One region of the Variovorax sp. Soil_C_39 genome, then DNA from elsewhere that is predicted to be linked to it. Evidence: predicted binding sites of a transcription regulator. Region 1 holds the regulator's gene; the other holds the start of a gene.

The links. Region 1 encodes NrdR, which represses ribonucleotide reductase genes. Its sites were predicted from a motif close to CACNANATNTNGTG; they were not measured.
Region 2: a site for NrdR is predicted at 1,188-1,201, ahead of AC3A6J_RS19685 (ribonucleoside-diphosphate reductase subunit alpha). Genes of this name have one in related genera too.

What each region holds. Positions count from the first base shown of each region.
Region 1 covers NZ_JBDGJQ010000007.1:61,490-64,878, forward strand. The annotation lists gene glyA (serine hydroxymethyltransferase) at 1-1,141, shown strand, start outside; gene nrdR (transcriptional regulator NrdR) at 1,166-1,609, shown strand; gene AC3A6J_RS18650 (type IV pilin protein) at 1,658-2,122, opposite strand; gene AC3A6J_RS18655 (pilus assembly protein) at 2,140-3,389, opposite strand, start outside.
Region 2 covers NZ_JBDGJQ010000008.1:5,707-9,095, forward strand. The annotation lists gene AC3A6J_RS19675 (sigma-54-dependent transcriptional regulator) at 1-334, shown strand, start outside; gene ampD (1,6-anhydro-N-acetylmuramyl-L-alanine amidase AmpD) at 321-935, shown strand; gene AC3A6J_RS19685 (ribonucleoside-diphosphate reductase subunit alpha) at 1,285-3,389, shown strand, end outside.

The DNA of each region.
Region 1 (3,389 bases):
CGAGAACTACGCTTCGCCGGCCGTCATGGCCGCCCAGGGCTCGCAGCTCACCAACAAATACGCCGAAGGCTACCCGGGCAAGCGCTACTACGGCGGCTGCGAGCACGTCGACGTGGCCGAGCAACTGGCCATCGACCGCATCAAGCAGATCTTCGGTGCCGACGCCGCCAACGTGCAGCCGCATTGCGGCGCCTCGGCCAACGAGGCCGTGATGCTCGCCTTCCTGAAGCCCGGCGACACCATCATGGGCATGAGCCTGGCCGAAGGCGGCCACCTCACCCACGGCATGCCGCTGAACATGAGCGGCAAGTGGTTCAACGTGGTGAGCTACGGCCTGAACGACAAGGAAGAAATCGACTACGACGCGATGGAGCGCAAGGCGCACGAGCACATGCCCAAGCTCATCATCGCGGGTGCCTCGGCCTATTCGCTGCGCATCGACTTCGAGCGCTTCGCGAAGGTGGCCAAGGACGTCGGCGCGATCTTCATGGTCGACATCGCCCACTATGCAGGCCTCGTGGCTGCGGGCGTGTACCCCAACCCGGTGCCCCATGCCGACGTGGTGACCTCCACCACCCACAAGAGCCTGCGCGGCCCGCGCGGCGGCATCATTTTGATGAAGGCGCAGCACGAAAAGGCCATCAACAGCGCCATCTTCCCCGGCCTGCAGGGCGGCCCGCTCATGCACGTGATCGCCGCCAAGGCGGTGGCGTTCAAGGAAGCGATGGCGCCGGAGTTCAAGGCGTACCAGCAGCAGGTGGTCACCAACGCGCGCATCGTGGCCGAAACGCTCACCGCGCGCGGCCTGCGCATCGTGAGCGGCCGCACCGAGAGCCACGTGATGCTCGTCGACCTGCGCGCCAAGGGCATCACCGGCAAGGAAGCCGAAGCCGTGCTGGGCGCCGCCCACATGACGATCAACAAGAACGCGATCCCCAACGACCCCGAGAAGCCGATGGTGACGAGCGGCGTGCGCATCGGCACCCCGGCCATGACCACGCGCGGCTTCAAGGACGAGGAGGCCCGCCTCACCGCGAACCTGGTGGCCGACGTGCTCGAGAACCCCCGCGACACCGCCCACATCGACGCGGTGCGTGCCAAGGTGCACGCGCTAACGAGCCGCTTCCCTGTCTACCGCTGAACGTCATCGGCAAGCGGTGGCCGCATGAAATGCCCTTTTTGCGGTCATCTGGAAACGCAGGTCGTCGAGACCCGCGTCTCGGAAGACGCCGACTTCGTCCGCAGGCGCCGCCAATGCAGTGCCTGCGACAAGCGCTTCACCACCTACGAGCGACCGGACGTCAACTTTCCGGTCGTCGTCAAGAAAGACGGCAGCCGCGCCGATTTCGATTCGTCCAAGGTGCGGGCCTCGATGATGCTCGCGCTGCGCAAGCGGCCGGTGAGCATCGAGCAGATCGACAACGCTCTCCTGCGCATCGAACAGAAGCTGCTCGCGAGCGGCCTGCGGGAAATCGACTCGACCAAGGTCGGCGAACTCGTGATGCGCGAACTCAAGAAGCTCGACAAGGTCGCCTACGTGCGATTTGCATCGGTGTACCGCAGCTTCGAGGACGTGGACGAGTTCAGGCAGCTGCTGCGGGATATCTGAGAGGCTGAGGCTGGCCCGCGGAGGGCGGTGCCAGCCCGCGTTGCCGCATCAGCGGTTCCAGCACGACTGCACCACATCGCTCGAGGCATCGGTGCTGTCGTTGGCCAGCTTCACGCCTTGTTGGTTGACGGTGAGCGTGCCGCATTCGTCGTTGGCCGAGACGCCCTGCGGAACGGCCCGCAGCGTGTAGGTGGTGGCGGTTCTGCCGTCGACATAGCCGATGCTGTAGCTCGCAGTGCCCGACGAAGGGGACTGTGCCAAGCCCGCAGGCAGGTCCACGTCAACGGGCGGATATCGGCCATTGGCCGACATGTAGCGTTCGGTCCATTGCGCCGCCTGCAGCAGTTGCTGCTTCGCATCGGCGCGCTTGGCGCGCAGCACGTAGCGTGAATAGCTCGGGTAGGCGATGGCCGCGACGATGGCGATCACCGCCACGACGATCATGAGTTCGATGAGGGTGAAACCCCGCGAGCAGGAGTTCGCAAGGATCCAATGCCTGGTCTTCTTGTTCATGGGCAGATCCACGCTCATCAATATGACGAGAACAGGCTGCGCCAGCCGAAGCGGCGTACTGCGTCTGGCCGCTTCACGTCCGTGCAATCTCCTGCTGCGTTGCAGATCACGTCCGCGTTCTTCCCGTCGCCGGGCGGCATGAAGCTGAGATCGTCCCGACCCGAGTAGTTTCGGTACCCGAGATAGAGGCCAGCCGCAGCAGAATCGGCATAGACGATGCCGTCAGGCGCCGAGCCACTGAAGAAGTCGATCAGTAAGGTCCAGCCGTCGTCAGGGGTGCCAGGCGTGCAATCGACGCGGTCAGCAGCAGTGCCTGGGATCGTTGTGGAGAACAATCCAACGCTGTTGCTCAGCACGTCGCCCGGATAGACGATCCGCTCCTTGCTGGTTGGCAATTCGAGATACCAGCCGCGCTTGCCGCTTTCTTCCCGATAGCGCACGCTGTTGTTTGAAACGGTGCGGAACTCGGTGCCGAACCTAGCCTCCCCCGCTTCAGTGCTCAGATCCGTGACCGTCTCGGTGTCGATGGTCTGTTGCACAAGGTCGGTCAGCGCCACAGTATCTGAAGCCGCGCCCGCCCGATCCCATATGCCGTAGAGATATTGAGCGCTGATCGTGCTTTCATCGCCCTCGGCAAACAGTTGACCCGTGCCGAATACCACCATGTAGCCGCCCATAGGATGGTCGACGACCATTGGTGCGGCTGTGATCGGTTGCGTGACGCCAGCTGCGAACAGCGGCAACTTTTTGGGGCCCGAGGCGGTCGCACTCGACTCCATCGCTTTCCAGCTGCTGCTCTCGGCCCCGCTGAGATCGAACTTCCAGAGATTGCCGAGCAGGTCACCTGCATAGACAAGGTCGATCTTGCCATCGCCATTGCGGTCCATCGGCCGCGGAGCGGACAGGCCGTTGGCGGCGCCCGCTACCTGACTGGCCGGCGCTGGAATCTTGAGGATCGATTTGTCTCCGTCGAGGTACTGAATCCAGAGAATCGCTTTCTCGTTCTTGCTGTTGTAGCCGTTGCCCAGGATCAAAGCTCTGCGGCCATTGTTCAATGATGCGACCTGCACTGCTCGTCGCGAGAAGGAGTCGAGCGCGGGTTGCTGGAACTGATAGCCCAAATCGTCGTCCGCGAGGACCGTTGTATCGGCAAGAACGACGCCGGTCGCATTGCGCTCCAGAACATTCTCCGGATTGGTGACGTCAAGCACGAAGTAGCCCCTGCCTCCCGCCCCGAGGGTTCCGACGAGCACCGACTTCCAGAAGT
Region 2 (3,389 bases), on a different contig from region 1:
GCCGGGCCATGCGCCGGCGGAGGCAGTCGCGGCCACACCTGCCACGCCTTCCGTGGCGGCGCCCGAACAACCCGACGAGCAGACGCGCCCTGCGCCGGCGCCAATCGCCCAGCCCCGGCCGGCGCCGCCGCCCCTGCCCTCCGACCTGCAGGCCTACCTCGACCAGCAGGAGCGCGAAATCCTCGTGCGTGCGCTGCACGAGAGCGGCTTCAACCGCACCGCGGCGGCCGCACGGCTCGGCATGAGCCTGCGCCAGATCCGCTACCGCATCGCGCGGCTCGGCATCACCACGCCGAGCGGCGACGAAAGCGCCGCGAACCATGTCGACGACTGAAACGCAGGACGGCGCCGCCGCGCAGGAGCGGCTCTGGCAGGCCGGCTGGTACCGCTTCGCGCGGATGCTGCGCTCGCCGAACTTCGGGCCGCGGCCCGCGGGCGCGCAGACCGACCTCGTCGTGCTGCATTCGATCAGCCTACCGCCGGGCGAGTACGGCGGCGAGGCCGTGCAGCAGCTCTTTGCGAACCAGCTCGACTGGGACGCGCACCCGTATTTCCAGTCGATCCGCGGGCTCGAGGTGTCGTCGCATTTCTATGTGCGGCGCAACGGCGAGCTCTGGCAGTTCGTGAGCTGCGACGACCGCGCCTGGCACGCCGGCGTCTCGGCCTGGCGCGGGCGGGCCAACTGCAACGACGACTCGATCGGCATCGAGCTCGAAGGCCTCGAGGGCCAAGCGTTCGAAGAAGCCCAGTACGAAACGCTGGCCGGCCTCTGCGCCGCGATCGCACAGCAGTTTCCGATCGCGCACATCGCCGGCCACGAGCACATCGCGCCTGGCCGCAAACACGACCCGGGCGCGGGCTTCGACTGGCCGTTGTTGCGCGGTCGGCTCGGCTGGCCTGCAAAAATGTTCCCCGCGCAGGTGATGGGCCGCTAATTTTTTCAATCACGTCGCGCAACGCGATGCGCCCCGCGCGCCGCCGGATTGGGACAACATTGCAAACGCCGCATGCAGCAACCATGCGCCCTGCAAGCCCAAATCGGCCTGCAGGCCCCGTTCCACGCGGGTTGCGACACCATGAACCAATGTTCATGGGGCACAAATGGCCGTGTCACCGTGCGAGCCAAAAAACGACCCGCATGTATCCGATGGAAAACGCTACATCTAGTGGGTTGTAGCCCCCTCACACCCCAGATATAGTGTGTTCCGTCCAGCCACCTGCCCCGGCGCAATGCCCGGCCCAGGCGCTGCCACCCCACAAGAATTGCCAACCGAGAGGAAGCGAATGCAAACATCCCTGAACACCCCATCGACTCCGCGCGCCGTTCCTTCCACGCCGTCGCAGCAGCCGCAAGACACGGCCGGCTCGCCGACGAGCCAGAGCCTCGCGCACTACCAGATCATCCGCCGCAATGGCGCCGTGGTGCCGTTCGAGCCGAACAAGATCGCGATCGCGATGATGAAGGCCTTCCTGGCGGTGCACGGCACCCAGGGCGCGGCCTCGGCCAGCGTGCGCGAAACGGTGGACACGCTCACGCAGGGCGTGATCCGCGCCATGGTGCGCTCGCGCCCGGGCGGCGGCACCTTCCACATCGAGGACGTGCAGGACCAGGTCGAGCTCGGCCTGATGCGCGGCGGCCACCATGAGATCGCGCGGGCCTACGTGCTCTACCGCGAGCGCCGCACGCAAGAGCGCTCCAAGCAAGGCGAACAGGAAGCCCCCGCCGCACCGACGCTGCATGTGCTGGACAACGGCGAGCGCGTCGCGCTCGACCTGAACGAGCTCAAGGGCCTGATCGAATCGGCCTGCGAAAACCTGGGCGACAGCATCACCGCCCAGCCGATCGTCGCCGAGACGATGCGCAACCTGTACGACGGCGTGCCGCTCGACGAGGTCTACAAGGCCTCGATCCTGGCCGCCCGCACGCTGATCGAGAAGGACCCCGACTACACCTTCGCGACCGCCCGCCTGCTGCTGCACACGATCTTCAAGGAAATCATCGGCCGCGAAGTCATGCCCGCCGAGCGCGCGCAGACCTACGCCGACTACTTCCCGCAGTTCATCAAGAAGGGCGTCGAGAACGAACTGCTCGACGAGAAGCTGCTCCAGTACGACCTGCCCCGCCTGGGCGCGGCGCTCAAGGCCGAGCGCGACAACCAGTTCGACTACCTCGGCCTGCAGACCCTGTACGACCGCTACTTCCTGCACGTGCGCAAGTCGCGCATCGAGCTGCCGCAGGCCTTCTTCATGCGCGTGGCCATGGGCCTCTCGCTCGGCGAAATCGACCGCGAAGCGCGCGCCATCGAGTTCTACGAAGTGCTGTCGTCGTTCGACTTCATGTCGAGCACGCCCACCCTCTTCAATGCCGGCACGCTGCGCTCGCAGCTGTCGAGCTGCTACCTGACGACCGTGCCCGACGACCTCGACGGCATCTACGAGTCGATCAAGGAAAACGCCCTGCTCTCGAAGTTCGCGGGCGGCCTCGGCAACGACTGGACCCGCGTGCGCGCGCTCGGCAGCCACATCAAGGGCACCAACGGCGAATCGCAGGGCGTGGTTCCGTTCCTCAAGGTGGTGAACGACACGGCCGTGGCCGTGAACCAGGGCGGCAAGCGCAAGGGCGCGGTCTGCACGTACCTCGAAACCTGGCACCTCGACATCGAGGAGTTCCTGGAGCTGCGCAAGAACACCGGCGACGACCGCCGCCGCACGCACGACATGAACACCGCCAACTGGATTCCCGACCTGTTCATGCGCCGCGTGATGGAAAAGGGCTCCTGGACGCTGTTCTCGCCTTCCAACGTGCCCGACCTGCACGACCTGTTCGGTGCCGCTTTCGAGAAGGCATATGTCGCCTACGAAGAAAAGGCCGCCCGCGGCGAGATCAAGCCCTCGCGCACCATCCAGGCCTCGGACCTGTGGCGCAAGATGCTCACGATGCTGTTCGAGACCGGCCATCCCTGGATCACGTTCAAGGACGCCTGCAACGTGCGCTCGCCGCAGCAGCACGCCGGCGTGGTGCACTCGTCGAATCTGTGCACCGAGATCACGCTGAACACCAGCGACACCGAAACCGCGGTCTGCAACCTGGGTTCGGTGAACCTGCTGCAGCACCTGAAGGACGGCAAGGTCGACCAGGAAAAGCTCAAGAAGACGATCTCGACCGCGATGCGCATGCTCGACAACGTGATCGACATCAACTACTACGCCGTGAAGAAGGCGCGCGACTCGAACCTGCGCCACCGTCCGGTCGGCCTCGGCCTGATGGGCTTCCAGGACGCGCTGTACGAACTGCGCATTCCCTACGCCTCGCAGGAAGCCGTGCAGTTCGCCGACGAATCGATGGAGGCGATCTGCTACCACGCCTACTGGGCCTCGACCGATCTGGC